Regions from separate parts of the Phytopseudomonas flavescens genome, predicted to be linked through region 2. Evidence: predicted binding sites of a transcription regulator. Region 2 holds the regulator's gene; each other region holds the start of a gene.
What was found. The regulator sigma-54, encoded in region 2, starts transcription at its own class of promoters, with help from an activator protein. The targets are predictions, from matches to a motif close to ANTGGCATNNANNTTGCTNT.
Positions count from the first base shown of each region.

Region 1 (10,690 bases), 5.5 Mb from region 2:
TATCGACCACGCTTTCATCGAGGCGCACACCGAAGGCTTCGAGGCGCTACACGCGTTGGTCGCCGACTACGAGCCTGCGCGCGTCGCCCAGCTCTGCGCAATCAGCGAAGCGGATTTGCGCCGCTGTGCGGACTGGATCGGCAGCTCGCCGCGTTTTCTGTCGCTGTGGTGCATGGGCGTCAATCAGTCCACCGCCGGCACCGCAAAGAACGCCGCGATCATCAACCTGCACCTGGCCACCGGGCAGATCGGCAAGATCGGCAGCGGGCCCTTTTCCCTTACCGGCCAGCCCAATGCCATGGGCGGTCGGGAAACCGGTAGCCTGTCCAATCTGCTGCCCGGTCACCGTGAAGCCGCCAACCCGGAACACCGCGCCGAAGTGGCCGCTTACTGGGGCGTCGACGCTCTGCCGGAAACCCCTGGCCTCAGCGCCATCGAGCTGTTCGAGGCAGTGGGCAGCGGCAAGATCAAGGCGCTGTGGATCGCCTGCACCAACCCGGCCCAGTCCATGCCGGACCAGCACAGCATTCACAAGGCCCTGAGCGACTGCCCTTTCGTGGTCGTGCAGGAGGCTTTCTTCACCACCGAAACCTGCCGCTACGCCGACCTGCTGTTGCCGGCCGCCAGCTGGGGCGAGAAGGAGGGCACGGTGACCAACTCCGAGCGCCGCGTCAGTCGCGTGCGCCGTGCCGTACCGGCACCTGGTGAGGCGCGGGCCGACTGGTCGATCACCTGCGACTTCGCCAGGCGCCTGGAAACCCGCCTGCCGGGCGTGCCGTCCGGGCATTTCGCCTTCGAGAAGTGCGAGCAGCTGTTCGAGGAATACAAGGTCCTGACACGCGGTCGAGATCTGGATCTCTGCGGCCTCGACTACGCGCTGCTGGAAGCACGTGGCCCGCAGCAATGGCCCTTTCCCGAAGGTGCGCAGAGCGGCACGCCGCGCCTCTATGGCGACGGCCGTTTTCCGAGCGCCAACGGCCGCGCACGTTTCATCGCCGAGGCCTACCAGCCGGCCAAAGAGCAACGCGACAGGCACTACCCGCTGACGCTCAACACCGGGCGCCTGCGCGATCAGTGGCATGGCATGAGCCGTACCGGCACCGCGGCACGGCTATTCGCCCATGTCGAGGAACCGTTGCTCGATCTGCACCCGCACGACATGGCGCAACGGCACCTGCAGAACGGCCAACTGGTCGAAGTGCGCAGCCGCCGCGGCACACTGGTGGTGCGCGTACAGACCGACGCCAGTCTGCAACAGGGCCAGGCGTTCCTGCCCATGCACTGGGGAGATCGCTTTCTCAAGGGCCTGGGCGTCAATGTCCTGACCCTGCCGGCGTTCGATCCGCTATCGAAGCAGCCGGAGCTGAAACACGCCGGCATCGACGTGCAGCCCATCGACCTGCCCTGGAGCTTCCACGCGCTGATCGAAGGTGATGTTCAGCAACGCCTGCAAGCCCTGCGCCCGCTGTGCGAAACCTTCGCCTACGCCAGCTTCGGCCTGGCCGGCCGCGAGACCTCGGCACTGGTGATGCGCGTCGCCCACCATCATGCGCCCGATGCCGGGCTGCTCGAGCTGCTTCAGGAACAACTGGGCCTGGCCGAAGGACCGGTGATCCGCTACGACGACCCTCGTGGCGACCCTGGCCGCCAGCCCATTCACAAGCGCGTGCGTATCGACGGCGGTCGCCTGACAGGCTTCTCCCTGAGCGGTGAAACCCTGGCTCGTGGCTGGCTGCGCGACCTCTGGCAAAATCAGACCTCGCTCGATGACGACAGCGGCCTGGGGCTGCGCCGCTGGCTGCTGGCGCCAATGCAGAGCCCGCCCGGCCAGACTCGCCCGCAGACCGGCAAGACCCTGTGCACCTGCATGAACGTCAGCGAGGCGGCAGTGCGCGAGGGCATCGAGCGCGGCTGCGACCTGATCGCGCTCAAACAGAATCTCGGCTGCGGCACCCAGTGCGGCTCCTGCGTACCTGAAATCAAGCGTCTGCTGGCGCTACAGACCATCGAAGCCTAGCGAAGACTGGGTTGAACCTAGGGTCTGTTGACGTTTCAGCGCGAGCCGCGTTGCCGTGCGGAAACGTCAACAGCCCCTACAGAGAAGGATTACCGTGATGAACCCAAGCGTTTGGCTGATCGGCGCCGGCCCAGGCGACCCGGAACTGCTCACCCTCAAGGCGGTGCGTGCCCTCGGCCTGGCCGACGTGGTGCTGATCGATGACCTGGTCAACCCGCAGGTGCTGGAGCACTGCCCCGGTGCCCGGGTGATCCGCGTGGGCAAGCGCGGAGGCTGCCGCTCAACGCCCCAGGCCTTCATCCATCGCCTGATGCTGCGCTATGCCCGCCAGGGCAAGGTGGTCGCACGCCTCAAGGGGGGTGACCCGTGCATCTTCGGTCGTGGTGGCGAAGAGGCCGACTGGCTGGCCGCCCGCGGCGTGCACTGCGAGATCGTCAACGGCATCACCGCCGGCCTGGCCGCGGCGACCCGCTGCGGTATCTCCCTGACGCTGCGCGGTGTCGCCCGCGGCGTCACCCTGGTGACCGCACACACTCAGGATGGCAGCTCGCCCAACTGGCAGGCGCTGGCCGACAGCGGCACGACGCTGGTGGTGTACATGGGCATCGCCACCCTGGCCGATACCCGCCAGCATCTGCTCGAGGCAGGCATGGCGGCGCATACCGCCGTGGCGATGATCGAGAACGCCTCGCTGCCGGATCAACGCGAATGCCGCAGCACCCTGCTGGAGATGGCCGACGCCGCCTTGGCGTTCAGGCTGAAAAGCCCGGCCATTCTGGTGATTGGCGACGTGGTCGGCGCCGCCATGGACGCCGCCAGAGAACTGGAGATGCGCAGCGCCTGAGCCAAAAGCAGTCCGGCAAAGGCAACTGGACTGCTATTTGCACTGTTTTAGTTCAACCGTACTGCCTGAAAGACTGCCCTCATGCCTGACACCACCATGCCTGCCGCCCTGCGTTTCATGCTCGCCGCCCGCCGTTGCGAGCTGCAGGGCCTGGAAAGCCTGTCCTTCACCTGCCAACTGGTGACCCATATCAGCCAGTTGGTGCACCACCTGCAGAAGGAACGGGGCTACTCCAACATCTATCTCGGCAACCAGTCGAGCCATTACCTGCACCAACTTGATGCACACAGTGCCGAATCAGCCGCCGTAGAGCGCCAGGTACACGAATGCTTCATGGCCATGGATACCGCCCAGGCCAATGCCGCGGACCGTGCCCGTCTGTTCAACCGCATCGCCTATGTATTGCATGGCCTGGACGAACTGCCCGGATTGCGGCGTCGTATCCGTGAACTGGAGCCCACGCCACGCCTGGCCACCCAGGCCTTCACACGGCTGATCGGCGGCTTGCTGGCCGTGGTCTTCGAAGCCGCCGATACCGCTGTCGATCCAGGCATCACCCGGCTGCTGGTGGCCATGTTCAACTTCATGCAGGGCAAGGAGCTGGCCGGCCAGGAGCGCGCTGCCGGCGTGGAAGGCTTCTCGCGCGGGCATTTCGATGCCGAGTTGCAGGAGCGCCTGCAGCATCTCGAAGACGGCCAGGAGCGCTGCTTCGATGTGTTCGGCGAGTTCGCCGATAACGAAGCAGTGGCGCTCTGGCAGCAGATTCACGGTGGCGACACCGTCGCTCAGGTGATCAGCCTGCGCGGCATCGCCAAGCGTACCTCGGCCAATGCCACCGTGGATCCAAGCCTCTGTGAGCTGTGGTTCGAACTCAATACCCGGCGCATCGATGCCATGAAGGAGGTGGAAAACCACCTCGCCAATCGCCTGCTGGAGCATTGCCGTAGCAGTATCGCCGAGGCCCATGCAGACCTGGACAACCATCGCACGCTGCTCAAGCGCCTGGCGCAGATGGATGTCGGCAGCGATCAGGCGCTGCTGTTCAGCGTGCACAGCAGCACGCTGGACAGTGCGCCTCAGGATTCGGTGGGCAACCACCTGGCGCGCTCGGTGCTCGACCTGCTGCACGAGCAGAACCAGCGTCTGCAGCGGGTCAGCGACGAGCTCAAGGAAACCCGCGAGACCCTCAACGAACGCAAGCTGATCGAGCGAGCCAAGAAGCTGCTGATGAACGATTACCGGCTCAGTGAAGAAGATGCCTACGCACGCCTGCGCCAATCCGCCATGGAACGCAGCATGCGGCTGGTCGACGTGGCCCAGAGCCTGCTCGCCTTCGCCGCCCGCAAGGCCCAGGAAAATCCGCGCGCAGACAAGGGCAAGCGCGGCTGAGTGGAGCGCTTGCCTGCCAGGCATCGCTCGCCATCCCTGCTCGAATCTATTCACGATCTTTCGACGCTGCAGCCATGTGCAATGGCTGCAGCGATCATCGGTGCAGTCTCTGTGGGAGCGGGCGGGGACGCCCGTTCCCACAGGTAAGGCAACAATGTCTGCTTTTGATGTCGACCCATCGAAACAAGCGTTTTTTGATACACGGAGATAGCGCAGCGATTCCCGCCCGTGAAAGCAGTTTTCGCTGAACCGCCAGCACCCAGTTCGAACTCCACCCTCAGTATCGCCTCGCTCGACCGCATTCTCCCGATGCCCAAAAACGAACTCGCCATGCACCTGCTGCGCGCACTGAAGGGACATCGCGCCCTGCTGCTGTGCGGCGGCAAATGTCGCCCGCTTGGCTCGCGGATGGTCGACGCGTGTCGGACGCGCTTCGAAAAGCCTTCCTTCTCAAGCAGTTAACGCATCGATGTATGCTGCACGGCGGCGATCGCCTCGCCGTCGAATCAGGCGACAGGATGTCTGGCATGCAACCTGCTAAGTCCATCATGAGTGAGGCAGGCACTGCCCCTCCACAATCCGAATTCTGGACAACGGCGTCCACCCTCGTTGCAGCCCGAGCGCTGCCATGAGAGTGACGCCGTTTTTTTATGCGTGCCTTTTGGGGAAAACGATATGGACGACAAGCCACGTACATTGCCGAGCATCGACGACAGCACCAGCCAGCCGCGCCGTACCTTTCTCAAGCAGTCCATGGGTCTGCTTGGTGGCGGTGCGCTGATGAGCCTGCTGCCGGCGGGGCTGAGCAGCGCGGTATGGGCTGCCGGCAGCGATGGTCTGGAGACCACCAAGGCCAAGCTCGGCTTCATCGCCCTGACCGACGCCGCACCGCTGTTCGTGGCCGATGAACTGGGCCTGTTCGCCAAGCACGGGATGACCGGCGTGGAAGTGCTCAAGCAATCGTCGTGGGGCACCACTCGCGACAATCTGGTGCTTGGCGCCGGCAGTGGCGGCATCGATGGTGCCCATATCCTCACGCCGATGCCCTATCTGATGGCCGCCGGCAAGGTCACCACCAACAACACCCCATTGCCGATGTATGTGCTGGCGCGCCTGAACCTCAACGGTCAGGGCATTTCCATCAGCAAGGAATACCAGGACCTCAAACTCGGCACCGACGCCAGCGCCTTCAAGCAGGCCGTCGCCGCCAAACTTGCCAAGGGCCAGAAAATCGCCGCGGCCATGACCTTTCCCGGCGGCACCCACGACCTGTGGTTGCGCTACTGGATGGCAGCCGGCGGCATCGAGCCCAACAAGGATCTGCCGACGGTGGTGATCCCGCCACCGCAAATGGTCGCCAACATGAAGGTCGGCAGCATGGACGCCTTCTGCGTCGGTGAGCCTTGGAACGCGCAGCTGATCAACCAGGGCATCGGCTACAGCGCGGTCACCACTGGCGAACTGTGGGCCAATCACCCGGAAAAGGCCCTGTCGCTGCGCGCCGATTACGTCGACGCCAACCCCAACGCTACCCGTGCGCTGCTCAAGGCGGTGATGGAAGCGCAGATGTTCTGCGAAGCGGCGGAGAACAAGGAGCAGGTCGCCGAGATCTGTGCCAAGCGCCGCTGGATCGGCGCTCCTGCCAAGGATCTGCTGGCACGCCTGCAAGGCAACATCGACTACGGCAACGGCCGCGTGGTGGAAAACAGCCCGCACGTGATGCGCTTCTGGAGCGAGTTCGCCTCCTATCCTTTCCAGAGCCACGACCTGTGGTTCCTGACCGAAAACAAACGCTGGGGCTACCTGCCGAAGGATTTCGACAGCCAGGCACTGATCGACACCGTCAATCGCGAAGACATCTGGCGCCAGGCCGCCGCCGAGCTCGCGGTGCCTGCCGAGCAGATTCCGCCATCCAAATCGCGCGGCGTCGAGACCTTCTTCGACGGCAAGACCTTCGACCCGCAGAACCCGCAAGCCTATCTCGACAGCCTGTCCCTGAAGGCCTAACCGGAGAACCGCCCCATGAATGCGCCCGTAAAATCGCTGGCCCTGCCGGCTGGTGTCATCGCTCCAAGCTGGCTGAAACGGCTGTCGACCACGCTGATGCAATCGGTGCTGCCGCCTCTGGTGATCACCGCGGCACTGCTGCTGATCTGGCAATTGCTATGCAGCGGCGCCAATGCTTCGCTGCCGCCGCCCAGCCAAGTCATCGAAGACACCTGGGAGCTGATCGTCAATCCGTTCTATGACAATGGCGGCACCGACGTCGGCATGGCCTGGCAGTTGCTCGCCAGCCTCGAGCGCGTAGCCTACGGCTATGCCCTGGCGGTGGTCGTCGGCGTCGCCCTGGGGGTGCTGGTCGGCCAGTCGACCTGGGCCATGCGCGGCCTCGATCCGCTGTTCCAGATCCTGCGTACCGTCCCGCCGCTGGCCTGGTTGCCGCTTTCGCTGGCCGGTTTCAAGGACAGTCACCCGTCGGCCCTGTTCGTGATTTTCATCACCGCCATCTGGCCGATCATCATCAACACCTCGGTGGGCATCCGCAATATCCCCGAGGACTACCGCAACGTCGCCAAGGTGCTGCGCCTCAATGGCGTGGAGTACTTCCAGAAGATCATGTTGCCCGCCGCCGCGCCCTACATCTTCTCCGGGCTGCGCATCGGCGTGGGGCTGTCCTGGCTGGCGATCATCGCTGCAGAGATGCTGATCGGGGGCGTGGGTATCGGCTTCTTCATCTGGGACGCGTGGAACGCCTCGCGCATCAGCGACATCATTCTCGCCCTGGTCTACGTCGGCGTGGTCGGCTTCCTGCTCGATCGCCTGGTGCTGTTCGTCGGCAATCGCATCACCCGCGGCACATCGGCCTGAGGAATACGGATATGAGCAAGCACTACCTGAGCATCGAAAACGTGGAAAAGTACTTCGAGCGTGACGGCGTCACGTCCCATGTGCTGAACCAGATCAACCTCAACGTCGAGCGCGGCGAGTACATCTCCATCATCGGCCACTCCGGTTGCGGCAAGTCGACGGTGCTGAACATCGTCGCCGGCCTGACCGACTCCAGCAGCGGTGCGGTGATTCTGGATGGCAGAGAAGTTCGCGGCCCCGGCCCGGATCGTAGCCTGGTGTTCCAGAACCACTCGCTGCTGCCCTGGCTGACGGTGCAGGAAAACGTCGCCCTGGCCGTCGACAAGGTCTTCAAGCGCACCAAGAGCAAGGCCGAGCGCCGTGACTGGACGCTGCATCATCTGGAACTGGTAAGCATGGGCCACGCCCTGCACAAGCGGCCCAACGAAATTTCCGGTGGCATGAAACAGCGCGTCGGCATCGCCCGCGCGCTGGCCATGGAACCCAAGGTGTTGCTGCTCGATGAACCCTTCGGCGCACTCGATGCGTTGACCCGCGCCCATCTGCAGGACGAGGTGATGCGTATCCAGAGCGAGTTGCACAATACGGTGATGATGATCACCCACGACGTCGACGAGGCGGTGCTGCTCTCCGATCGCATCGTGATGATGACCAACGGCCCGTCGGCGACCATCGGCGAGATCCTCACCATCGATCTGCCGCGGCCCCGTGATCGCATCGCACTGGCGGACGATCCGCGTTACAACGCCTATCGCCATGCGGTGCTGAGTTTCCTGCACGAGAAGCAGCGCAAGGTCGAACCCATGAATGCACGCCGCTCCGCCTCCGTTGCAGAGCCGGCGAGCAAGGAGCGCGCTCGCGCCTGAGCCCGAGCCGCATGGTCGTCAGTCTCGGGCGATGCCGGTGATGGTGATGCCGAAGCGCTCCTCCAGGCGAACTGCGGGAGTCTGCTCCTCACGGGGCTGCTCCTTCGGTTCGAGGCGCTCCAGATTCTCTTCGGCCCACTCCAGCAGCCAGATCACGGCTTGTTCCAGACTGGGTTTGTCTTTCGATTTGACCTTGAGGACTTCTGCCGCCTCATCTCTGCTGTAGGCGATATTCCATTGACTCATAGTGTGTCTCCAGCGGTGGCATTGTTGCTGGCACGCGAAGTCGCGCGCCTTGATAACCATGTAGACCTGCCACCCGTGAACAGTTCGCCCTATAAATCCTTTGGAACTTCATGGGGCGCATCCACTCAGAAACTAGGCATCGATTGATTTCTCCGGGCGCATGAAGCGCCCATTTTTTTGCCTGCGATTTGACCCCACGCCGTCAAGATCTTGAGCATCGGGTAACCGCTGCGCACAAAAAAACCGGGAAAATCCCGGTTTCTTGGCAGCGCGCCGCAGAGGCCGTATCAGGCCCTGGGCAGGGTGACCCCGCGCTGCCCCTGATACTTGCCGCCACGGTCCTTGTACGACACCTCACAGGCCTCGTCGGACTCGAGGAACAGCATCTGCGCAACGCCCTCGTTGGCATAGATCTTCGCGGGCAGTGTGGTGGTGTTGGAAAACTCCAGGGTCACGTGCCCTTCCCATTCCGGCTCCAGCGGCGTGACGTTGACGATGATGCCGCAGCGCGCGTAGGTGCTCTTGCCCAGGCAGATGGTCAGCACGTTGCGAGGAATACGGAAGAACTCCACGGTACGAGCCAGGGCGAACGAGTTCGGCGGGATGATGCACACGTCACTCTTGATATCGACGAAGCTTTTCTCATCGAAATTCTTCGGGTCGACGGTGGCGGAGTTGATATTCGTGAAGACCTTGAATTCATCGGCGCAGCGCACGTCGTAGCCGTAGCTCGACACACCGTAGGAGATCAGTTGCTGACCGCCTTCGCTACGCACCTGGCGCTCGACGAACGGCTCGATCATGCCGTGTTCCTGGGCCATGCGGCGAATCCACTTGTCTGATTTGATGCTCATGGCGGGGCCGTCCTGAAGGTCTGTTCGGTGAAAAAGTGAGCGCATCTTACCGGGCTGAAGGTTCGGGTTCAAAGCCTCTTGACACAGCGTTTCGGCTATAAGCCAACGAGGAGAATGCAAGGAAATCGCAGAAAGACTTACAGACCATTCGCACTTCCCGAAAAAAGCGGGTATGGTGACCCCACTGTGCTGCATGTGTCACCGCGAATCGCTACATGATGCCTAGATTTCGATCCAAACATCGTCCGACTCCTAGTACTCGTTGCACTCAGTCCCGGCCTGGTCCTATTCCAGGGCTGTTATTTATTTAGATATTAGGAGACATCACATGTCCAATCGTCAGAATGGCACCGTTAAGTGGTTCAACGATGAGAAAGGCTACGGCTTCATCACTCCGCAATCCGGTGACGACCTGTTCGTACACTTCAAAGCTATCCAGAGCGATGGCTTCAAGAGCCTGAAAGAAGGCCAGCAAGTTTCCTTCGTGGCCACCCGTGGTCAGAAAGGCATGCAAGCTGAGGAAGTTCAGGTTATCTAACCTGCTCTTTCTATAAAAAACCCCGCTTCGGCGGGGTTTTTTTATGCCTGCGATTTACCTGCGCGCCCGCCAGGCGGGCGCGCAGCGGTTTTCAATCGTCAGCGATGACGATGGTCGGCATAACCTGCGCCGTCGCCGCACTCGAGGCGATACGCGCACCGACCTGACGGGCTACCTGCTGATAGAGCATGGCGATCTGGCTTTCCGGATCGGCGATGGTCGTCGGTTTGCCGCCGTCGGCCTGCATGCGAATGGCCATGGACAGTGGCATGGAGGCCAGCAGATCGACGCCGAACTGGGCAGCCAGCTTCTCGCCCCCCCCTTCACCGAATAGATGCTCGGCATGGCCGCAGCTGGAACAGATGTGCACGGCCATGTTCTCCACGACGCCCAGCACCGGAATGTTCACCTTGCGGAACATCTCGACGCCCTTGCGGGCGTCGAGCAGGGCCAGATCCTGCGGCGTGGTGACGATGACCGCCCCCGCCACCGGGACTTTCTGCGCCAGGGTCAGGTGGATATCTCCAGTGCCGGGCGGCATGTCGATGATCAGATAATCGAGGTCATCCCAGGCCGTCTGGGTGACCAACTGCAGCAACGCGCCAGAGACCATCGGCCCGCGCCACACCACCGGGGTGTTGTCGTCGGTGAGAAAAGCCATGGACATCACCTGCACGCCATGGGCTTCGAGCGGCACGAACCACTTCTGCTCACGGACCTGAGGCCGCGTGCCTTCGGCAATGCCGAACATGATGCCCTGGCTGGGCCCATAGATATCCGCATCGAGAATGCCCACCCGTGCGCCCTCGCGGGCCAATGCCAGGGCCAGGTTGGCAGCGGTGGTGGACTTGCCCACCCCACCCTTGCCGGACGCCACGGCGATGACGTTCTTGACGTTGGCCAGGGCCGGCACCTGAGCCTGCGCCTTGTGGGCGGCGATCACGCAGTTCACCGTTACGCTGGCGCTGCGTACACCTTCGATATTCTCGATGGCGAGTTGCAGCAACTGCGCCCAGCCCTGCTTGAACAGCGCAGCAGCGTAGCCCAGTTCGAGCTTCACGCTGACCT
Region 1 is NZ_JACBYV010000001.1:203,097-213,786, reverse strand. Features, by position in the region: gene FHR27_RS00925 (nitrate reductase) at 1-2,017, shown strand, start outside; gene cobA (uroporphyrinogen-III C-methyltransferase) at 2,115-2,861, shown strand; gene FHR27_RS00915 (nitrate regulatory protein) at 2,943-4,250, shown strand; gene FHR27_RS00910 (hypothetical protein) at 4,479-4,712, shown strand; gene FHR27_RS00905 (CmpA/NrtA family ABC transporter substrate-binding protein) at 4,926-6,257, shown strand; gene ntrB (nitrate ABC transporter permease) at 6,273-7,118, shown strand; gene FHR27_RS00895 (ABC transporter ATP-binding protein) at 7,130-7,984, shown strand; gene FHR27_RS00890 (hypothetical protein) at 8,003-8,230, opposite strand; gene dcd (dCTP deaminase) at 8,518-9,084, opposite strand; gene FHR27_RS00880 (cold-shock protein) at 9,413-9,622, shown strand; gene apbC (iron-sulfur cluster carrier protein ApbC) at 9,714-10,690, opposite strand, start outside.
Region 1: FHR27_RS00905 (CmpA/NrtA family ABC transporter substrate-binding protein) is a predicted target of sigma-54. The motif match lies at 4,772-4,791, and genes of this name have one in related genera.

Region 2 (10,690 bases):
AATGCTTAATTTATCCATAGCTAACTCGTCGTCTCAGGAACGCGCGGCCCAATCGGCACGGCTGAAGAATTTCATGCTCACGGCGTGGATGCTGCCATCGGCGATCCAGGGATTGAGGTGAGCGTAGATTTGCTGCTGACGCTTGACCGGGCTGAGGCCGGCCAGCTCGTCGCTGATCAGGTTGAGTTGGAAGTTGCAGCCTTCGCCGTCGACCTCTACCTGAACGTCCGGCAGTTTGGTCTCCAAGAAACTTTTTACCTCAAGGGCCTGCATGCTCAACCTCGATCAACGTATTCAATAAGCGTGAACGTCGCATGGCGACATCTGTGTACAAGCGTCTGTGCTGCAAGTGCGGGAAAGGTCGGGAAGCAACGATGCTGGCTTCACGATCCACCAGCCGCATTCGGCACGAGCCTGTAGACATGGGGCGAGCATCATACCAAAAAATCTGACGAGAAATTCCCGGTATCGAACGCCACCGCGAGAAGCTCATCGCCGCCGCTCGCAGAGTGCCTTCAGGCCTCCAGGGGCAGTACGTGCTGAAGCTCGCACACCTTGGCGATCCCGGCCATGTCCCTGGGCAGACCGCGAATGCTCAGTGTCTTGCCGGCAGCTCGGGCATCGCGGGTGTAGCAGAGCAGCAGGGAAAGCCCGACGCTGCTGGACTTCTCAACCGCCGCGCAGTCGATCACGCAGGCGGGCGCCTGGGTGGCCTGGATCAGCCGGCCACCCTGCTCGCGCAGGGCCGGACCACTCTGATAATCGAGGATGCCGGAAAGCGCCAGAACGCCTGGCGCCTGCTCGAAGATAGCCGCTGAACTCACGATGCCCCCCGGGCCTGGCGTGCGCGGGCGACGGTATCGGCCCAGCTGTCGATGACCTTGTCCAGATCGTTGCGGTTGTTCTGCATCGACTGGGCGAACTGGTCACGGAACAGCTTGCCGACGTTGATGCCGTTGATCACCACATTACGCAGCTTCCAGGTCCCGTCCATGGCGACCATGGTGTACGACAGCGGATAGACCGTGCCCTTGCCATCGCGAATCTCCATGTTGACCGAGGTGCGCTGCGGGTCCTGCTTGCCGGAAGCAGGCAGCACACGGATGTCCTGGTTGTTGTACTCGAGCAGCGCGTTGCCATAGAACTGCATCAGGCTGCGCTTGAAGCTCTCCTGGAAACGGGTCATCTGCTCGGGTGTGGCCTCACGCGAGTAGCGCACCGTCATCACGCTGCGGGCGACGCCATCGACATCGACCACCGGCCCCAGGATCTCGTTGAGCGAGTTGTAGAACGCGTCGGGATTGCTGCGGTACTGCTCCTTGTTGGCCTTGAGATCGGCCAGCAGGGTCTCGGTGGTCTGCTGCACCACTTCATGGGCGGCAGGCGCGGCCACTGCCAGCAACGGCAGTGCGGCCAGCAGAGCGACAAGGCTGTTGCGCACGGTCTTGATCATCATCGGGTACCTCATTGGCTGTCCTGATCCCTATTGACCGAATTGAGCAGGAATTTGCCAATCAGGTCTTCGAGCACCAGAGAAGACTGGGTGTCATGGATGGTTCCGCCGTCGGCCAGCAGCTCTTCATCGCCACCGACGCTGATCCCCACGTACTTTTCACCGAGCAGCCCTGCAGTCAGGATCGACGCGGTGGAGTCCACCGGAAGATTGTCGACACTGCCGTCTAGTTCCATCGTTACGCGCCCGGTGTAGCTGTCACGATCCAGATCGATCGCCGTCACCCGACCGATGCTCACCCCCGCCATGGTCACCTTGGCGCGCATGGTGAGGCCGGCAATGTTGTCGAAGTGCGCGTAGACCTTGTAGGTGTCGACGGCGTTGCCAGGCGCCAGGCCGCTGACACGCAGAGCCAGCAGCAGCAGGGCCAGCAGGCCGGCCAGGAGAAACAGGCCGACACCGATTTCCATCGTGCGGTTTTGCATCAGAAATCTCCAAACATCAAAGCGGTCAGAATGAAATCCAGCCCCAATACGGCCAGCGAGGCATACACCACCGTACGGGTGGTGGCGCGGCTGATACCTTCGGAGGTGGGCTCGCAGTCGTAGCCCTGGAACACCGCGATCCAGGTAACGACGAAGGCGAAGACCAGGCTTTTGATTATCCCGTTGAGCACGTCTTCGCGGAACGAAACACTGTTTTGCATATTGGCCCAGAACGAGCCTTCGTAGACGCCCAGCCAGTCGACGGCGACCATCGCCCCGCCCCAGATACCGACCACGCTGAAAATCATGGTCAGCAGCGGCATGGAGATGAAGCCCGCCCACAGTCGCGGTGCGACGATGTGCTTGAGCGGGTCGACACCAATCATCGCCAGGCTCGATAGCTGCTCGGTGGATTTCATGTTGCCGATCTCGGCGGTCAGCGCGGAACCGGCTCGACCGGCGAACAGCAACGCAGTGACCACCGGCCCCAGCTCACGCAGCAGAGTCAGGGCGACCATCTGCCCGACCGCCTGCTCGGACCCGTACTTGGCGAGAATGCTGAACCCCTGCAGAGAAAGCACCATGCCGATGAACAGGCCGGAAACCACGATGATCGCGAGCGACAGCACGCCCACCGAATACAGCTGCTTGATCAGCAGTTGCAGCGAGTTGCCCGACGTACCGCGACCGAACAGCGCGCGCAGCAGAAAGATCGTCGAACGCCCCAGCGAGGCGACCACGTCGATACCCGCACGCCCGAACAGGCGTACGCGTTCGAGTGTAGATGTCCTGCGCATCAGCGCCCCCCCAGTAAATCGTCGTGGTAGCTCGGCGCTTGAAAATGAAACGGGACCGGCCCGTCTGGCGTGCCCTGCATGAATTGGCGCACCCGTGGATTCTCGGAGTCGCGCAACTCGGCAGGCGTTCCCTGCCCCAGCACCTGACTGTCACCGACCACATAGATGTAGTCGGCGATGCTCGCGGTTTCCGCCAGATCGTGGGAGACCACGATGCTGGTGATACCCAGGGCATCGTTGAGCAGACGGATCAGGCGCACCAGCACGCCCATGGCGATCGGGTCCTGGCCGACGAACGGCTCGTCGTACATCAGAATCTGCGGATCCAGGGCAATCGCCCGGGCCAGCGCGACGCGCCGCTTCATACCGCCGGACAGCTCATCGGGCATCAATTCGATGGCACCACGCAAGCCGACTGCCTGCAGTTTCATCAGGACAATGTCACGAATCATTTCTTCGGGGAGCTGGGTATGCACCCGCAACGGGAACGCCACGTTCTCGAACACGTCGAGGTCGGTGAACAACGCGCCACTCTGAAACAGCACGCCCATCTGCTTGCGCATGTCGAACAGCTCGCTGCGCGACAGGTCGGGCAGATTCAGGCCGTTGACGTGTATCTGACCCGCGCTCGGGCGCAGCTCGGCGGCTATCAGCCGCAACAAGGTGGTCTTGCCGCACCCGGAGGGGCCCATGATCCCGGTGACCTTGCCCCGCGGTATGCATATGTCGACGTTCTTGAAGATGTGCCGCTCGCCGCGTTGAAAACTGACGTTTTTCAACTCGACCGCGTACTGATTTTCGGCGCTCATCGGAACTCCATTGCGTACTGCCTTCCTAATCAGACGCCCAGCATCGGAATAAGGGCACGGCGATCGGCCATGCGGGCCAAAAATGGCAGCGGACTATAGCATTCGCGCCAATGGCCGCCAAAGCCGAGCAAGACCGACGTTCAGGCTTGTGACAGCTTTGCCACTTTTGCGCAGCGCCATGAATGATGAGTCCTGTAGTCTTTCCCGCTATAATCCCTGTCTTTTTCGTACAGCAGCCCAAGCAGAGCATGAACCAGACCCGCGACCTGATTGATTCCGCACAGCGCACCATCCGCCTCGAGATCGAGGCGGTGCAAGAGCTGCTGCCTCGTATCGACGCCGATTTCGTCAAGGCATGCGAGCTGATTCTCGCCAGCAAGGGCCGCGTGGTCGTGGTCGGCATGGGCAAATCAGGGCATATCGGCAACAAGATCGCCGCCACCCTGGCCAGCACCGGTACCACCGCATTTTTCGTGCACCCTGCCGAAGCCAGCCACGGCGACATGGGCATGATCACCCGTGACGACGTCGTGCTCGCGCTGTCCAACTCGGGCTCCACGGCCGAAATCGTCACACTGCTGCCGCTGATCAAGCGCCTCGGCATTACCCTGATCAGCATGACCGGCAACCCGGAGTCGCCGCTGTCCAAGGCTGCCGAAGTCAACCTCGACACCCGCGTAGCCAAGGAAGCCTGCCCACTCAACCTGGCGCCGACCTCTTCCACCACCGCCTCGCTGGTACTTGGCGACGCCCTGGCCATCGCGCTGCTAGAGGCCCGCGGCTTCACCGCCGAAGACTTCGCCTTCTCCCATCCGGGCGGTGCCCTGGGTCGCCGCCTGCTGCTCAAGGTCGAGAACGTCATGCACGCGGGCGAGAGCCTGCCGCAGGTCAAACGCGGCACCAGCCTGCGTGATGCATTGCTGGAAATGACCCAGAAAGGCCTGGGCATGACCGCGGTCCTTGAAAACGACGGTCGTCTGGCCGGAATCTTCACCGACGGTGACCTGCGCCGCGCCCTGGACAAAGGCATCGATGTACGTGATGCGCGCATCGACGATGTCATGACCCCGCACGGCAAGACCGCTCGGGCCGATATGCTCGCTGCCGAGGCCCTGAAGATAATGGAAGACAACAAGATCAGCGCGCTGGTGGTGATCGACACCAGTGGTTACCCGGTAGGCGCCTTCAACCTTGGTGACCTGTTGCGCGCGGGGGTCATGTGATGAACGACCTTCTGCAGCGCGCTCGCGCCATCAAACTGGCGATCTTCGACGTCGACGGCGTGCTTACCGACGGCAAGCTGTACTTTCTGGTCGACGGCAGCGAGTTCAAGACCTTCAATACCCTGGACGGCCAGGGCATCAAGATGCTGATCAATTCCGGCGTGCGCACCGCAATCATCAGCGGTCGCAAGACCCCGGTGGTCGAGCGCCGCGCTCAGAACCTGGGCATCCAGCACTTGTATCAGGGCCGTGAAGACAAACTCGACGTGCTCGACGAGCTGCTCGCCGAACTGGGCCTGAGCTACGAACAGGTGGCCTACCTGGGCGATGACCTGCCGGACCTGCCGGTGATTCGCCGTGTCGGCCTGGGCATGGCGGTAGCCAGCGCCAACGGCTTCGTGCGCGAGCACGCCCACGGCGTCACCGAAGCGCGTGGCGGCGAAGGTGCGGCCCGCGAATTCTGCGAACTGATCATGCGCGGCCAGGGCACTCTCGAAGCCGCCCAGTCCGCCTACCTTTAGGGCCTGCCGATGCTGCGCAAATTCATCACTCCCGTCCTGCTGACCTTCGGTGCACTGCTGCTGGTGGCCGCCGGGTACTGGAACATCAATCCAGACAGTTTCTCCAGCGCGCCACAGCAGAGCGGGCCGGACAATCCGATCGACTTCTACGCCGTGAATGCCCGCAGCGTGCAATACCTGCCCGACGGCAAGGTGCAGAGCGACATGACCAGCGACCGCCTGGAGCACGTGCAGAGCACCGACGTCACCCTGCTGACCGAGCCGCGCATGAATCTGTTCCGCGGCACCGAACTTCCCTGGAAGGTGCGCAGCGCCCGTGGCGAGGTAGGCCCGGATGGCGAAGAGGTCGAATTGATCGATCAGGTGCGCGTGGAGCGCACGGACGAAAAAGGCCGCCCCACTATACTCACCACCAGCCGCCTGACCGTATTCCCACAGAAGGAATATGCGCAGACCCAGCAAGCCGTTAGAATCGACGCGGCCAACGGGGTGACCACGGCACAAGGAATGAAAGCGTACTTGAATGACGGCAGGATGCTCCTGCAGTCCAACGTAAGAGGCCAGCATGAGGTTCGTTAAAACCCTCCCCCTACTTCTCAGCCTCGGCGCCACGCTCGGAAGCGCAAGCGCCTGGGCTCTGCCGAGCGACCGCGATCAACCGATCCGCGTGCAGGCCGACAGTGCTGAGCTGGACGACAAGCAAGGCGTGGCGGTGTACCGCGGCGATGTCGTCATCACTCAGGGCACCCTGAAAATCACTGGCGACACCGTCACCATCACCCAGAATGCACAGGGCGATATCGACGTGTTCACCTCGGTGGGCAAACCGGCCTACTACGAGCAGAAGCCGTCTGCCGACAAGCAGATCGTCAAGGCCTACGGCCTGACCATCCAATACTTCGCGGCCAATGAACGCATCGTGCTGATCGACCAGGCCAAGGTGGTTCAGGAAGGCAACACCTTCGAAGGCGAGAAGATCGTCTATGACACCCAGCGTCAGATCGTCAATGCCGGTCGCGCCACGGGCACCAACGTGTCGACCCCGCGCCCGCGCATCGACATGGTGATTCAGCCGCAGAAGAAACCCGCCGCCGAGCAGGGCCAATAACGATGGCAACACTGAAAGCCCAGCATCTGGCAAAAAGCTACAAGGGTCGCCAGGTCGTTCGCGACGTCAGCCTGAGCATCGAAAGCGGGCAGATCGTCGGCCTGCTCGGCCCCAACGGCGCCGGCAAAACCACCTGCTTCTACATGATCGTCGGCCTGGTTCAGGCCGATCAGGGCCGCGTGCTGATCGACGATCTCGACGTCAGCCACCAACCCATGCATGGCCGTGCTCGCGCCGGTATCGGCTACCTGCCTCAGGAAGCCTCGATCTTTCGCAAGCTGAGCGTCTCCGACAACATCATGGCGATCCTGGAAACGCGCAAGGACCTCAACCGTGCGCAGCGTCTGCAGGAGCTGGAAAGCCTGCTGCAGGAATTCCACATCACGCACATCCGCGACAACCTGGGCATGAGCCTCTCGGGTGGCGAACGCCGCCGCGTCGAAATCGCCCGCGCCCTCGCCACCTCGCCGAAATTCATCCTTCTCGATGAGCCCTTCGCCGGCGTCGACCCGATCTCGGTCGGTGACATCAAGCAAATCATTCACCACCTCAAGGCCAAAGGCATTGGCGTGCTGATCACCGACCACAACGTGCGCGAAACCCTGGATATCTGCGAAACCGCCTACATCGTCAGCGATGGTCAACTGATCGCCGAAGGCGATTCCGCTGCGATCCTGGCCAACCAGGTGGTCAAGGAAGTCTATCTGGGCCACGAATTCCGCCTGTAACGAATTTCCCGCCGATGAACGCCCAGCGCCCGCTACCCACGACAGGGTCGTAATGAAATGGTAACGGGCTCTAGGCAAAGCACTCGGATTCAGGCATATAATTTGCTTCCTAGTGGCGCTTTGGCGCCCTGTCGTGGATCGCGCACAGACGCCAGATAAGGTCTGCAATGAAACCATCGCTAGTCCTGAAAATGGGCCAGCAGCTGACGATGACACCGCAGCTGCAACAAGCCATTCGCCTGCTCCAACTGTCCACGCTGGATCTGCAACAGGAGATCCAGGAGGCACTGGAGTCGAACCCGATGCTCGAGCGTCAGGAAGAAGGCGACGACTTCGACAATTCGGACCCCATGGCCGACGGCGCGGAAAGCGCACCCACGGCGGCCGCTCAGGAAGAGAAATTTCAGGAACCAACTTTCCAGGAAAACACCCAGACCGTCGACAATCTGGAAGAAGGCGAATGGGGCGAGCGAATCCCCAGCGAACTGCCGGTCGACACGGCCTGGGAAGACGTCTATCAGACCAGCGCCAGCAGCCTGCCAAGCAATGATGACGACGAGTGGGACTTCACCACTCGCACCTCTGCCGGCGAGAGCCTGCAGAGTCACATGCTCTGGCAACTCAACCTGGCACCTATGTCCGACAAGGACCGCCTCATCGCAGTGACGCTGATCGACTGCATCAATGGTCAGGGCTACCTCGAGGAAACCCTCGAAGAAATCACCGACGCCTTCGACCCCGAACTCGATGTCGAGCTCGATGAAGTCGAAGCCGTGCTGCACCGCATCCAGCAGTTCGAGCCTTCCGGCATCGCCGCCCGCGACCTGCGCGAGTGCCTGCTTCTGCAACTGCGCCAACTGCCGGCCAATACCCCCTGGCTGAGCGAGGCCCAGCGCCTCACCAGTGACTACCTCGACCTGCTCGGCAGCCGCGACTACAGCCAGCTGATGCGCCGCATGAAGCTCAAGGAAGACGAGCTGCGCCCGGTCATCGAGCTGATTCAGAGCCTCAACCCGCGCCCCGGTTCGCAGATCGAATCGAGCGAGCCCGAGTACGTGGTGCCTGACGTGATCGTGCGCAAGCACAACGATCGCTGGCTGGTGGAACTCAACCAGGAGGCCATGCCTCGCCTGCGCGTCAACGCGCAGTACGCAGGCTTCGTGAAGCGCGCCGACTCCAGCGCCGACAACACCTTCATGCGCAATCAGTTGCAGGAAGCACGCTGGTTCATCAAGAGCCTGCAGAGCCGCAACGAAACCCTGATGAAGGTCGCGACGCAGATCGTCGAACACCAGCGCGGCTTCCTCGACTACGGCGACGAAGCCATGAAGCCGTTGGTACTGCACGACATCGCCGAAGCGGTGGGCATGCACGAATCGACCATCTCACGCGTCACCACCCAGAAGTACATGCATACACCGCGTGGCATTTACGAGCTGAAATACTTCTTCTCCAGCCACGTCAGCACCTCCGAAGGCGGCGAATGTTCGTCCACCGCGATCCGCGCGATCATCAAGAAACTGGTCGCCGCGGAAAATGCGAAAAAGCCATTGAGCGATAGCAAGATCGCTGGTTTACTGGAAGCACAGGGCATTCAAGTGGCGCGCCGCACAGTCGCCAAGTACCGTGAATCGCTCGGTATAGCGCCTTCGAGCGAACGCAAACGACTGATGTGAGCGGCCTTGTAGTAGAGCCCCAGTGTTCCTGCGGCAGGTGTATAGCCTGCCACTCACACACGGCAACAAGGAGAAGCGGTATGCAAGTCAACATCAGTGGGCACCAGCTGGATGTGACAGACGCACTACGCAGCTACATCGAGGAAAAGCTCGGACGTCTCGAGCGGCACTTCGACAAGATCACCAATGTGCAGGTCATCCTGGAGGTCGAGAAGCTCAAGCAGAAAGTCGAAGCCACCTTGCACATCGCCGGAGGCGAAGTGGTGGCCAATGCCGAGCATGAAGACATGTACGCCGCCATCGATCTACTGACCGACAAACTTGACCGCCAACTCATCAAGCACAAGGAAAAACAGCTCGACCGCCAGCAGGGCGCAATGGCCCGCTGACCTCGTCCTTCTCCTATGATCCGACTTGAAAATATCCTGACCCCCGGCCGTTCCCTCGTGAACGTGCCGGGCGGCAGTAAAAAGCGTGTACTCGAACAGATAGCTGCCGTGATCGCGCGCGACCTGCCCGATCTCGATGGCCAGACCATCTATGAAAGCCTGATCGCCCGGGAGAAACTCGGCTCGACCGGTTTCGGCAATGGCATCGCCATTCCTCATTGCCGCTTGCCCGGGTGCAGCTCACCGATCAGTGCGCTGCTGAAACTCGACGCCGCGGTGGATTTCGACGCAATCGATGGCGCCCCTGTCGATTTGCTGTTCGTGCTGCTGGTTCCCGAAGCAGCGACCGATGAGCACCTGGAACTGCTGCGCCAGATCGCCAGCATGTTCGACCGCGAGGACGTTCGCGAGCGACTGCGCCAGGCTCAGGACAGTCAATCGCTGTACCAGACCGTAGTGAACGTGCAGAACGGCCAATAGCCCTACACAGGATGAGCCCATGCGCCTGATCATCGTCAGCGGCCGTTCCGGCTCGGGCAAGAGCACCGCTCTCGACGTGCTCGAGGACAACGGCTTCTATTGCATCGACAATCTGCCTGCCGGCCTGCTTCCCGAGCTGGCCGAACGGGCGTTGCTGCACACCGAGCTGTTGCACCCGCAAGTCGCGGTGTCGATAGACGCACGCAACCTGCCCAGCCAGCTCAAGCGTTTCTCCGAACTGCTCGACGAAGTGCGCGGCCGCAATATCCGCTGCGATGTCCTGTACCTGGATGCCAGCGAAGAAACGCTGCTCAAGCGCTTTTCGGAGACGCGCAGGCGTCATCCGCTGACCAACGACCAGCGCTCGCTGGCCGAGGCCATGGTCGACGAGACCAAGCTGCTGAGCCCGATCATCGACCGTGCCGACCTCAAGATCGACACCACTCACCTGAATCTCTACCAACTGCGCGACACCCTCAAGCTGCGCCTGCTCAACCAGCCGGAGCCGGGCACCGCCTACCTGATCGAGTCCTTCGGTTTCAAACGGGGGATGCCAGTGGATGCGGATCTGGTGTTCGACGTGCGCTGCCTGCCCAACCCCTACTGGAAGCCCGAGCTGCGTGACTTCACGGGCCTCGAACAGCCGGTGGAGGAATACCTCGCAGCCCAGGAGGACGTCCAGGACATGTACCAGGACATCTTCGCCTACCTGCACAAATGGCTGCCGCGCTTCGCTGCCAGCAATCGCTCCTACGTCACCGTTGCGATTGGCTGCACCGGTGGCCATCATCGTTCGGTGTATCTCGCCAACCGCCTGGGCCACGCCCTCAAACCGCTGCTGAAGAACGTTCAGATCCGCCACCGCGACCTCAGTTAAGGAATTGCCGCGATGCCCGCCCGTGAAATCACCATCATCAACAAACTCGGCCTGCATGCGCGTGCCGCCGCCAAGTTCGTCGGAGTCGCAGGGCGCTTTCCCTGCCAGGTGAAAATCGGGCGCAGCGTCGACAGCCTGGTGGAA
Region 2 is NZ_JACBYV010000001.1:5,752,492-5,763,181, reverse strand. Features, by position in the region: gene murA (UDP-N-acetylglucosamine 1-carboxyvinyltransferase) at 1-18, opposite strand, end outside; gene FHR27_RS25700 (BolA family protein) at 34-273, opposite strand; gene FHR27_RS25695 (STAS domain-containing protein) at 516-824, opposite strand; gene FHR27_RS25690 (MlaC/ttg2D family ABC transporter substrate-binding protein) at 821-1,453, opposite strand; gene mlaD (outer membrane lipid asymmetry maintenance protein MlaD) at 1,465-1,938, opposite strand; gene mlaE (lipid asymmetry maintenance ABC transporter permease subunit MlaE) at 1,938-2,735, opposite strand; gene FHR27_RS25675 (ATP-binding cassette domain-containing protein) at 2,735-3,544, opposite strand; gene FHR27_RS25670 (KpsF/GutQ family sugar-phosphate isomerase) at 3,793-4,767, shown strand; gene FHR27_RS25665 (KdsC family phosphatase) at 4,767-5,288, shown strand; gene lptC (LPS export ABC transporter periplasmic protein LptC) at 5,298-5,867, shown strand; gene lptA (lipopolysaccharide transport periplasmic protein LptA) at 5,854-6,396, shown strand; gene lptB (LPS export ABC transporter ATP-binding protein) at 6,399-7,124, shown strand; gene FHR27_RS25645 (RNA polymerase factor sigma-54) at 7,292-8,800, shown strand; gene hpf (ribosome hibernation-promoting factor, HPF/YfiA family) at 8,881-9,189, shown strand; gene ptsN (PTS IIA-like nitrogen regulatory protein PtsN) at 9,205-9,669, shown strand; gene rapZ (RNase adapter RapZ) at 9,689-10,546, shown strand; gene FHR27_RS25625 (HPr family phosphocarrier protein) at 10,559-10,690, shown strand, end outside.

Region 3 (10,690 bases), 1.8 Mb from region 2:
GTTCTTGGCCAGAATGGTAATGCCGCGCTCTTTCTCCTGGTCGTTGCTGTCCATCACGCGCTCGTCGTTGAGCTCGCTGCGCTCCAGGGTGCCGGACTGACGCAGCAGGGCGTCAACCAGGGTGGTCTTACCATGGTCAACGTGGGCGATGATGGCGATGTTGCGTAGATTCTCGATCACAGTAGTGGTCTCGTAGGTTGGGTCGGGCTACCCAGCAGTTGCATTCAGCGGCCCAACGCGAAAAATCGGGATTAAGGATAAAGGCAGTCTGTTAACGATGTGTGGCGACAAACTCGTCGCCAATCGGGTCGGGAGGGCGATGGCGGATGCTGCCGCCATTGAGCCCGGGCGTCTTATGCCGGACGATAAACGCGCACATTGGCATGTCCCTCGCTCAGCAGGTGGTGGGCATGCAGGCGACTCATCACCCCTCGGTCGCAATACAGGAGGTACTGGCGGCTAGCATCCAGTTCCTTGAAACGGTTGTTGATGGCATAGAACGGCATGGCCTGCAGGTCGATACCGGCGAGCTCGAGCGGCTCGTCCTCGACCTGATCGGGGTGACGAATATCGATCACCACGTGGCCCGGCAACGCCTCGGCGACTTCCTCGACCTGCACGTCCTGGCCCAGCTCTTCGATCACCCGATCGATAGCGATCAGGCGTGCCCGCTCGAGGGCGCGCTCGAGCACGGCCATGTCGAACTGCTCTTCTTCATAAACGACGCGATTGGGCTTGGCTTTGGTGGTCGGGTTCACCGAAATCACGCCGCAGTATTCTGGCATGTGCCGGGCGAACTCGGCGGTGCCGATAGCCTCGGCGGTATCGATGATGTCCTGTTTATGGCTGGTGATCAGCGGGCGCAGTACCAGCTTGTCGGTGACCGAATCGATCACCGAGAGGTTCGGCAGGGTCTGGCTGGATACCTGGCTGATCGCTTCACCGGTGACCAGCGCATCGATCTGCAGGCGATCGGCCAGACGGCTGGCGACGCGCAGCATCATACGCTTGAGGGTCACGCCCATGTAGCTGTTGTCGACCTTGCCGAGAATCTCGCCGAGCACTTCCTCGAACGGCACGCTGATGAACAGCACGCGCTGCGAGCGACCGTACTTCTGCCACAGATAATGGGCGACTTCCATCACGCCCAGTTCGTGGGCACGACCACCGAGATTGAAGAAACAGAAATGGGTCATCAGGCCGCGGCGCATGATCTGGTAAGCGGCGACGGTAGAGTCGAAACCACCGGACATCAGCACCAGAGTCTGCTCCAGCGAGCCCAGCGGATAACCGCCCATGCCCGGATGCTGGTGATGAATGACGAACAGGCGCTGATCGCGGATCTCGATGCGCACCTCGATCTCGGGCTTCTTCAGGTCGATACCTGCAGCGCCGCATTGCTGGCGCAACTGGCTGCCGACATGACGCTCGACATCGATGGAGGAGAAAGAATGCCGGCCACCGCGCTTGCAGCGCACTGAAAAGATCTTGCCCGGCAGCAGGTCGCCGTAATGAAGCTTGCACTTTTCGACGATATCGTCGAAGTCGCCCAACGGGTATTCGTCGATCTGCAGAAAATGCACGATGCCCGGCACGCAGCTAAGGCGCTCCACGAGCTCGTGCAGAAGCCTGGCCTCGGTGACCTCGGTCTTCACTTCCAGATTGTCCCAGACACCGGTCACCTGCAGTTGCGGATCGAGATCACGCGTGACTGCACGGATGTTCTTGGCCAACTGCCGGATGAAGTTCTTGCGAACCGGCGGGCTCTTGATGGTGATTTCCGGAAAGACTTTGACGATCAGTTTCATGGGAGCAAATGTCGGGCACCAGGGCCTGAAAAACAGGGGCGCGGATTATAGCGGAAATTGCTCAAGCTTTGACCAAAAATCCTCAAACATTCCGCCATCGCACCAATATCGAGCACGATGTTAAATATTCGCACCAATAAGGAGCCACGCCGATGCGCGTTGATGAGAGGATACCCGCGCCAGCGCTGGTTTTCAGGGCATGAGCCCATCACGGGGCACTGGCATGCAAATTGCTCCCTTGTGAGGCAGGGTGTCCTGGCAGACCATCTTGCCCGGCGTCACGAACTCAAAGAAGGGTCAATAGAAGACCCTATCCACCTGGAGGACAACATGTCTAAGGCTGTTCAACTGATCAAAGAACACGACGTGAAGTGGGTTGACCTGCGCTTCACCGACACCAAGGGCAAGCAGCACCACGTGACCATGCCGGCCCGTGATGCCCTGGACGACGAATTCTTCGAAGTCGGCAAGATGTTCGACGGTTCCTCCATCCATGGCTGGAAAGGCATCGAAGCCTCCGACATGATCCTGCTGCCGGATGACAGCACTGCCGTTCTCGACCCGTTCACCGAAGAGCCGACCCTGATCCTGGTCTGCGACATCATCGAGCCGAGCACCATGCAAGGCTACGATCGTGACCCGCGCTCCATCGCTCGTCGCGCCGAGGAATACCTGAAAACCACCGGTATCGGTGACACCGTATTCGTAGGCCCGGAGCCAGAGTTCTTCATCTTCGACGAAGTGAAGTTCAAGTCCGACATCTCCGGCTCCATGTTCAAGATCTACTCCGAACAGGGTTCCTGGAACACCGACGCCGACATCGAAGGCGGCAACAAGGGCCACCGCCCAGCCGTCAAAGGCGGTTATTTCCCGGTTCCGCCGTGCGACCACGACCACGAAATCCGTACTGCCATGTGTAATGCCATGGAAGAAATGGGCCTGGTCATCGAAGTTCACCACCACGAAGTGGCGACTGCCGGTCAGAACGAAATCGGCGTGAAGTTCAACACCCTGGTGGCCAAGGCCGACGAAACCCAGACCCTGAAGTACTGCGTGCACAACGTGGCCGATGCCTACGGCAAAACCGCCACCTTCATGCCGAAGCCGCTGTACGGCGACAACGGTTCGGGCATGCACGTACACATCTCGGTCTCCAAAGACGGCAAGAACACCTTCGCCGGTGAAGGCTATGCCGGCCTGTCGGAAACCGCGCTGTACTTCATCGGCGGCATCATCAAGCACGGTAAGGCCCTGAACGGCTTCACCAACCCGTCGACCAACTCCTACAAGCGTCTGGTTCCAGGCTTCGAAGCGCCGGTCATGCTGGCCTACTCGGCTCGCAACCGTTCCGCCTCGATCCGTATCCCATACGTTTCCAGCCCGAAAGCCCGCCGCATCGAAGCGCGCTTCCCGGATCCGGCTGCCAACCCCTACCTGGCCTTCGCAGCACTGCTGATGGCCGGCCTGGACGGCATCCAGAACAAGATCCACCCTGGCGACGCTGCGGACAAGAACCTGTACGACCTGCCGCCGGAAGAAGGCAAGCTGATCCCGCAGGTTTGCGGCAGCCTGAAAGAAGCCCTGGAAGAGCTGGACAAGGGCCGCGCATTCCTGACCAAGGGCGGCGTGTTCTCCGACGACTTCATCGATGCCTACATCGAGCTGAAATCGGAAGAAGAAATCAAGGTGCGCACTTTCGTGCACCCGCTGGAATACGACCTGTACTACAGCGTCTAAACCAGCCTCGCTGCACATAGCGGCGTGACAGAAACCTCCCCAGCTCTGCCGGGGAGGTTTTTTTATGCCTGCCATTTCATGGGCGCAGTGCAAATCCTTGGCGTCGCACGCTTGCCAGCGCGCCGCCGCGGTGCAAGGCTACTCACATCATCCAGATCGGAGACCGGCCCCATGCGCCGCACGCTCGCTTGCCTGTTGCTGATACTGGCCCTGCCGGTCAGCGCACAGATCTACAAGTACACCGATGCCAACGGCAACACGGTGTTCACCAATCAGCCCCCCGAGGGCACCAAGGCCGAGAGTGTCGAGCTGAAGCCGATCAATACCACGGAGCCGGCGGCCGCGCCCGCGCAGCCGGCCACGCCCCGACTGAGCGAGATGCCTCAGAACCCTTATCAGATACTGGCGCTGCGCGACCTGCCCAGTGACGAAGCGCTACGCGCCAACAACGGCACCTTCTCGGTAGGCGTCACCATCGAGCCCCGCCTGGGTCCCGGCCACAGCCTGCGCCTGATACTGGATGGAAAACCCTATGGCTCGCCCAGTAACGTGCCGCGCCTGCAGGTGAATCAGATTGACCGTGGCGAGCACAGCCTGGCGGTTGCCGTCATGCAGGGCGAGCAGATCGTCCAGCAGAGCGAAACGCGCACCTTCACGGTGCAACGCACCAGCACCAACAGCCCGGCCCGAGGTAAGTGATCACCATGCGCGCCCTGCTTTTCGGCCTTTTGCTGATCGCCCTGCCCTGCCTCGCCCAGGTTTATACCTATGTGGATGCAGAGGGTAATCGCGTGTTCACCGATAAACCGCGAGACGGCAACGCCCAGCAGGTGCAGATGGCACCATCCAACCGCATCGAGCCTGCGCAACCGCGCAGCACGCCCCCTACCGCACCAGTCGCACCCCAGCCGGTGCTTGGCTACGAGCTACTGAGAATCACCATTCCGCAACCGGACGCGACCATCAACGACAACGCCGGCAACCTGATCGTCACCGTCAACAGCGACCCAGCTCTGCACCCGGGCCATAGCTATCGCCTGCTACTGGACGGCCAACCGGTCGGCAGCGCCGGGCGTAGTCCGGTATTCCCCCTCGAGAACGTCGACCGAGGCACTCACCAGATCGCCGTGGAAATCATCACCGAGGGCGGCATCATCGTCGAGCGCACGCCCAGCCAGCCTTTCCACATGAAGCGGGTAACCCTGGCCCAGAAGCGCAAGGTTCGCCCCTGCGAGAAAACCGACTACGGCGTGCGTCCGGAATGCCCGCTCAAGGACAAGCCGAAAGAGGAAGACAAGGGCATCATCAGCATCCTGCCTTTCCTGTAATACCCGCCGCGGCGACACGACCGGCGCCGCAAGACACTCCGCCTCAAATCACTTCGCACCAATAAGGTGCGCATCAACGCACCTATTTCTATACTCGTCCCAAATTGGCACACGACGATTTTCATCGTTGCGCCGAAAAGTTGCCAAATCCGGCCCATTGCGCCTTTGCGCGCGTCTTTAGAGGGCTTTGGTTTGCTTCTTGCATTTTCTCCCGCACTGCCGGATGGCCCGAGGTGCGCCTCGACCGCCATACCCTCCGGCCCTTCTGCAGCAAACCGCACGAGGAACGAATTTTGGCTGGCCCACACCCGCAACGAGACACGCCAAGCTGCGCCACGTTGCCAGACAACGGCCATCGCCTTGTCCAGACATCCCCTGCTGGCGGATGCACTGCGGGCAAGCCCCTGGAGCTTGCCCGATGATCATCAATGAAGCCCTGCACCGCCTGCTGCTCGACAACCTGACCACAGCCACGCTGCTGCTCAATGCCGACCTGCGCCTGGAATACATGAACCCTGCCGCCGAAATGCTTCTGGCCGTCAGCGGTCAACGCAGCCACGGCCAGTTCATCAGCGAACTGTTCACCGAAACCCGGGAAGCCCTGGGCGCTCTGCGCCAGGCGGTCGCCGAGGCGCATCCGTTCAACAAACGCGAGGCCGTGCTGACCACCCAGACCGGCCAGAGCCTGACCGTCGACTACGCCGTCACGCCCGTACTCAGCCGCGGCGAAACCATGCTGCTGCTCGAGGTGCATCCTCGTGATCGCCTGCTGCGCATCACCAAGGAAGAAGCCCAGCTCTCCAAGCAGGAGACCACCAAACTGCTGGTCCGCGGCCTGGCCCACGAAATCAAGAACCCGCTGGGCGGCATTCGCGGCGCGGCCCAGTTGCTGGCCCGCGAGCTGCCGGAGGAAAGCCTCAAGGATTACACCAACGTCATCATCGAAGAGTCGGACCGCCTGCGCAATCTGGTCGATCGCATGCTCGGCTCCAACAAGCTGCCATCGCTGGCGGTCACCAATGTGCACGAAGTACTGGAACGCGTCGCCAGCTTGGTCGAAGCCGAGAGCCAGGGCAGCATCGTGCTGGTGCGCGACTATGACCCGAGCATCCCGGACCTGATCATCGACCGCGAACAGATGATCCAGGCCGTACTCAACATCGTGCGCAATGCCATGCAGGCGATAGGCTCCAAGCCCGACCTGCGCCCTGGGCGCATCACCCTGCGCACGCGCACCTTGCGGCAGTTCACCATTGGCTACATTCGCCATCGCCTGGTGACCAAGATCGAAATCATCGACAACGGTCCGGGTATCGCGCCTGAACTGCAGGAAACCATCTTCTATCCCATGGTCAGCGGGCGTGCCGACGGCACCGGGCTGGGCCTGGCGATTACCCAGAACATCATCAGTCAGCATCAAGGCCTGATCGAATGCGAGAGCCATCCTGGCAACACCGTGTTCTCGATCTTTCTGCCGCTGGAACAAGGAGCAACTCCGACATGAGCCGCAGTGAAACCGTATGGATCGTTGACGACGACCGCTCCATCCGCTGGGTCCTGGAAAAGGCCCTGCAGCAGGAGGGCATGAGCACCCAGAGCTTCGACAGCGCCGATGGCGTGCTCGGTCGCCTGACCCGTCAGCAGCCGGACGTGATCATCTCCGACATTCGCATGCCTGGCTCCAGCGGCCTGGAGCTGCTGGCCAGAATCCGCGAGATGCACCCGCGCCTGCCGGTGATCATCATGACCGCCCATTCGGATCTGGACAGCGCCGTAGCGTCCTATCAGGGCGGCGCCTTCGAGTACCTGCCCAAACCCTTCGATGTCGACGAAGCGGTATCGCTGGTCAAGCGTGCCAATCAGCATGCCCAGGAGCAGCAGGGCCTTCACGTGCCGGTCGTACAAGCGCGCACCCCGGAAATCATCGGTGAAGCGCCGGCGATGCAGGAGGTATTCCGGGCCATCGGCCGGCTGTCGCACTCCAATATCACCGTACTGATCAATGGCGAGTCCGGTACCGGCAAGGAGCTCGTCGCTCATGCCCTGCACCGTCACAGCCCGCGGGCAGCATCGCCGTTCATTGCCCTCAACATGGCGGCGATCCCCAAGGACCTGATGGAGTCCGAGCTCTTCGGCCATGAAAAAGGCGCCTTCACCGGCGCGGCCAACCAGCGGCGCGGGCGCTTCGAGCAGGCCGATGGTGGCACCCTGTTTCTCGATGAGATCGGCGACATGCCGGCCGACACCCAGACCCGCCTGTTGCGCGTGCTGGCCGATGGCGAGTTCTACCGGGTCGGCGGGCACACGCCGGTCAAGGTGGATGTACGCATCATCGCCGCTACCCACCAGAATCTGGAAAGCCTGGTCACGGCCGGCAAGTTTCGCGAAGACCTGTTCCACCGCCTCAATGTGATCCGCATCCACATCCCGCGCCTGTCCGATCGCCGCGAAGACATTCCGACCCTGGCCAGGCACTTCCTCAGCCGTGCCGCCACGGAGCTCGCGGTCGAGCCCAAGCTGCTGAAGAGCGAAACCGAGGATTACCTGCAGCAGCTGGCGTGGCCGGGCAACGTGCGCCAGTTGGAGAACACCTGCCGCTGGATCACGGTGATGGCCTCGGGGCGTGAAGTGCATGTCGACGACCTGCCGCCGGAGTTGCTCGTCCAGCCCCAGGACAATGCACCGGTCAGCAACTGGGAACAGGCACTGCGCCAGTGGGCCGATCAGGCCCTGGGCCGTGGCCAGTCGAACCTCCTCGACAGCGCCGTACCGGCGTTCGAGCGGATCATGATCGAGACGGCCCTCAAGCACACGGCAGGGCGCCGCCGTGACGCGGCCATCCTGCTCGGCTGGGGCCGCAACACCCTGACCCGCAAGATCAAGGAGCTGGGCATGAACGTGGACGGCTCCGAAGAAGACGACAGCGACGACAACTGAGCCGCGCTCGCAACGACAGGAACGCCGCGTCCCGACCAGGGCGCGGCGTTTTTTATGAGCACCTGAAAAGCCCGAGCGGCGCTCCAGCGTGGCAGCGGGCCATGCCCGCGATCTCGCGACACCCGCATGAATCGGTCGCCCCGTTGATTCATCGAAACCGATAGCGTGCTCGCGGGCGCGCTTGCGCTTTTGCCCAGCAGCGAGCACGGCGAATGCACGCCATCAGCGCACGAAAACCACACCCGTGCACCACCTGCGCCCAGGCTCTACGCTCGCCGATACCGCCTTGATCGACCACACGCCAGCAACCACGGGGCCTACAGGTGAAAAACGAAAACTGGCACGCCATCTGCAATGGTATGGATAACCCAGTTTCGGGGACCTTGGTACAGGCAGGCCGGGGATTCCCCTCTTTCTTTGGGAGCCTCGGTACAGGCAGGCCGGGAACTCCCTTCTTTCTTCGGGGACTCTGATACAGGCAGATCAGATACTCCCCATTTTCTTCGGGGGCCTTGGTACAGGCAGGCCGGGTGTCCCCCTCTTTTATCCGCTACTGCGGCGCCAGACGAACCGTCAGGCGCCAGCGACCATCGACCTCCTCGGCAGTCAACTCACCACGCAAGGGGCGAGCCGCCAGGACACGCACCTCCAGCTCTCTCCCTTCACGAACCACACGCCAGTTGGCCGTGCGCCCGGCGATCTGCAGTTGGCCCTGCCGCTCGCGGCCCAGCCCCTCGAAGCGCAGCAGGAACGTGCCCTGAAAATCGCTGACCTGCACCTGCGGCTCGACGTTGAACCACAGCACCAGTCGCTCATCGCCCGCGTCCACGTCCTTCAGATGCATCGCATCGGGATGGAACAGGCGGCCGATCATCAAGCCGACCAGAAAGCCGAAGATCGCCAACGAACCGATCACACGCAACCACGGACGCGGTCTTGGCGGCTTATCGGGCGTAGAATGTCTGCCGTCTTCTGGCTCGGAGCCGTGCATGTTTCATGTAATCCTTTTTCAACCGGAAATTCCGCCCAACACCGGCAACATTATCAGGCTCTGTGCCAACAGCGGCTGCCACCTGCACCTGATCGAACCCCTTGGCTTCGAACTGGATGACAAGCGTCTGCGCCGCGCCGGGCTGGACTATCACGAGTACGCCCCCGTACTGCGCCACGCCAGCCTCGAGGCCTGCCTGGAAAGCCTCGGCCAGCCCCGCGTGTTCGCCTTCACCACCAAGGGCTCGCAGCCATTTCACGAAGTGCGCTACCAGCCAGGCGACGCCTTTCTGTTCGGCCCGGAAAGCCGCGGTCTGCCTCAGGAAGTCCGCGACGCCCTGCCGGAACAGCAACGTGTGCGCCTGCCGATGCGCGAGGGGTGCCGCAGCCTCAATCTGTCCAACACGGTGGCGGTGGCCGTTTACGAAGCCTGGCGCCAGCACGGCTTCAGCATGGGCTGAGAGACCTCGGCAGATCAGTGCTGGATGCGCAGCCAAACCCGGTAACGGTATCCCTGGGTATCGCTGCGCTCGACGGCAGGCTACGGCCTTGCGGATATCTGGGTAAGCCATAAAAAAACGCCCCGAAGGGCGTTTTTTCATACAAGGACCGATGACTCAGTTGGCCGCTTGCTGGCGCTGCAGTTCCTGAGCGTACAGGGCATCGAAGTTCACCGGCGCCAGCATCAGGGCAGGGAACGAACCGCGAACGACCAGGTTGTCCAGCGCTTCGCGTGCGTACGGGAACAGAATGTTCGGGCAGAACGCGCCCAGGGTGTGGCTCATGGAGCCGGCATCCAGACCCTTGATCAGGAAGATACCTGCCTGCTGCACTTCAGCGATGAAGGCGGTTTCTTCACCGTTCTTCACGGTCACCGACAGCGTCAGCACCACTTCGTGGAAGTCGCCTTCCAGGGCTTTCTGGCGGGTGTTGAGGTCCATCGCGACGCTCGGGGTCCACTCCTGACGGAAGATCTCAGGGCTCTTCGGCGCTTCGAAGGACAGGTCACGCACGTAGATGCGCTGCAGGGAGAACTGAGGATTCTGGTCGCCTTGGGCGGCACCGGTAACTTGTTCGGTCATGGGCAAAGCCTTCTGCTGTATGGACTTAAAGAAAGGTTCTGGGTCTATCAGGCACGGAGCAGTGCATCGAGCTTGCCTGCCCGTTCCAGGGCAAACAGGTCGTCGCAGCCACCCACGTGGGTATCACCGATCCATATCTGCGGCACCGAAGTGCGACCGGCCTTGCGGGTCATCTCTGCCCGCAGGTCCGGTTTGCCGTCGACGCGGATCTCGTCGAACGCCACGCTTTTGTTGGTCAACAGCTGCTTGGCGCGGATGCAGTAAGGGCACCAGTCGCTGGAATAGACGACGACCTTGGCCATCTCACTTCACCACGGGCAGGTTGTCGCTGCGCCAGGTGGCGATACCACCGCCCAGACGCGCTGCGGTGAAACCGGCCTTTTTCAGGTCGCGAGCAGCGGTGCCGGCCTGCTGGCCCAGAGCATCGACGATGATCAGGGTCTTGGCCTTGTGCTTCTCGAGCTCGGCGATACGCGAGGTCAGCTTGTCGAGGGGAATGTTCAGCGCGCCGACGATGTGGCCGGTGGCGAAGTCCTTCTTGTTGCGGATGTCGATCACTACGCCTTCGTCGCGGTTGATCAGCGCGGTGACTTCGCGACTGCTCAGGCTCTGACCACCCTTTTGCAGCTCAGTGAAGATCAGCAGCGAGAGGATGATGACGAACAGGCCGCTGAGGATGAAGTGGGTGGTAGCGAATTCAATCAGGTTGGCAAGCATCACGCGGTTCCGGGGACGGTAAAATGCCGGCCAGTATACACAGCCACGAGAGTCCCACCAAAGGCCGTACGGCGGTGACGGGATCTTTCCT
Region 3 is NZ_JACBYV010000001.1:3,962,374-3,973,063, forward strand. Features, by position in the region: gene typA (translational GTPase TypA) at 1-180, opposite strand, end outside; gene thiI (tRNA uracil 4-sulfurtransferase ThiI) at 354-1,808, opposite strand; gene glnA (glutamate--ammonia ligase) at 2,139-3,545, shown strand; gene FHR27_RS17835 (DUF4124 domain-containing protein) at 3,717-4,244, shown strand; gene FHR27_RS17840 (DUF4124 domain-containing protein) at 4,250-4,873, shown strand; gene glnL (nitrogen regulation protein NR(II)) at 5,292-6,377, shown strand; gene ntrC (nitrogen regulation protein NR(I)) at 6,374-7,810, shown strand; gene FHR27_RS17855 (hypothetical protein) at 8,361-8,726, opposite strand; gene trmL (tRNA (uridine(34)/cytosine(34)/5-carboxymethylaminomethyluridine(34)-2'-O)-methyltransferase TrmL) at 8,800-9,261, shown strand; gene secB (protein-export chaperone SecB) at 9,418-9,882, opposite strand; gene grxC (glutaredoxin 3) at 9,930-10,184, opposite strand; gene FHR27_RS17875 (rhodanese-like domain-containing protein) at 10,186-10,599, opposite strand.
Region 3: glnA (glutamate--ammonia ligase) is a predicted target of sigma-54. The motif match lies at 2,026-2,045, and genes of this name have one in related genera.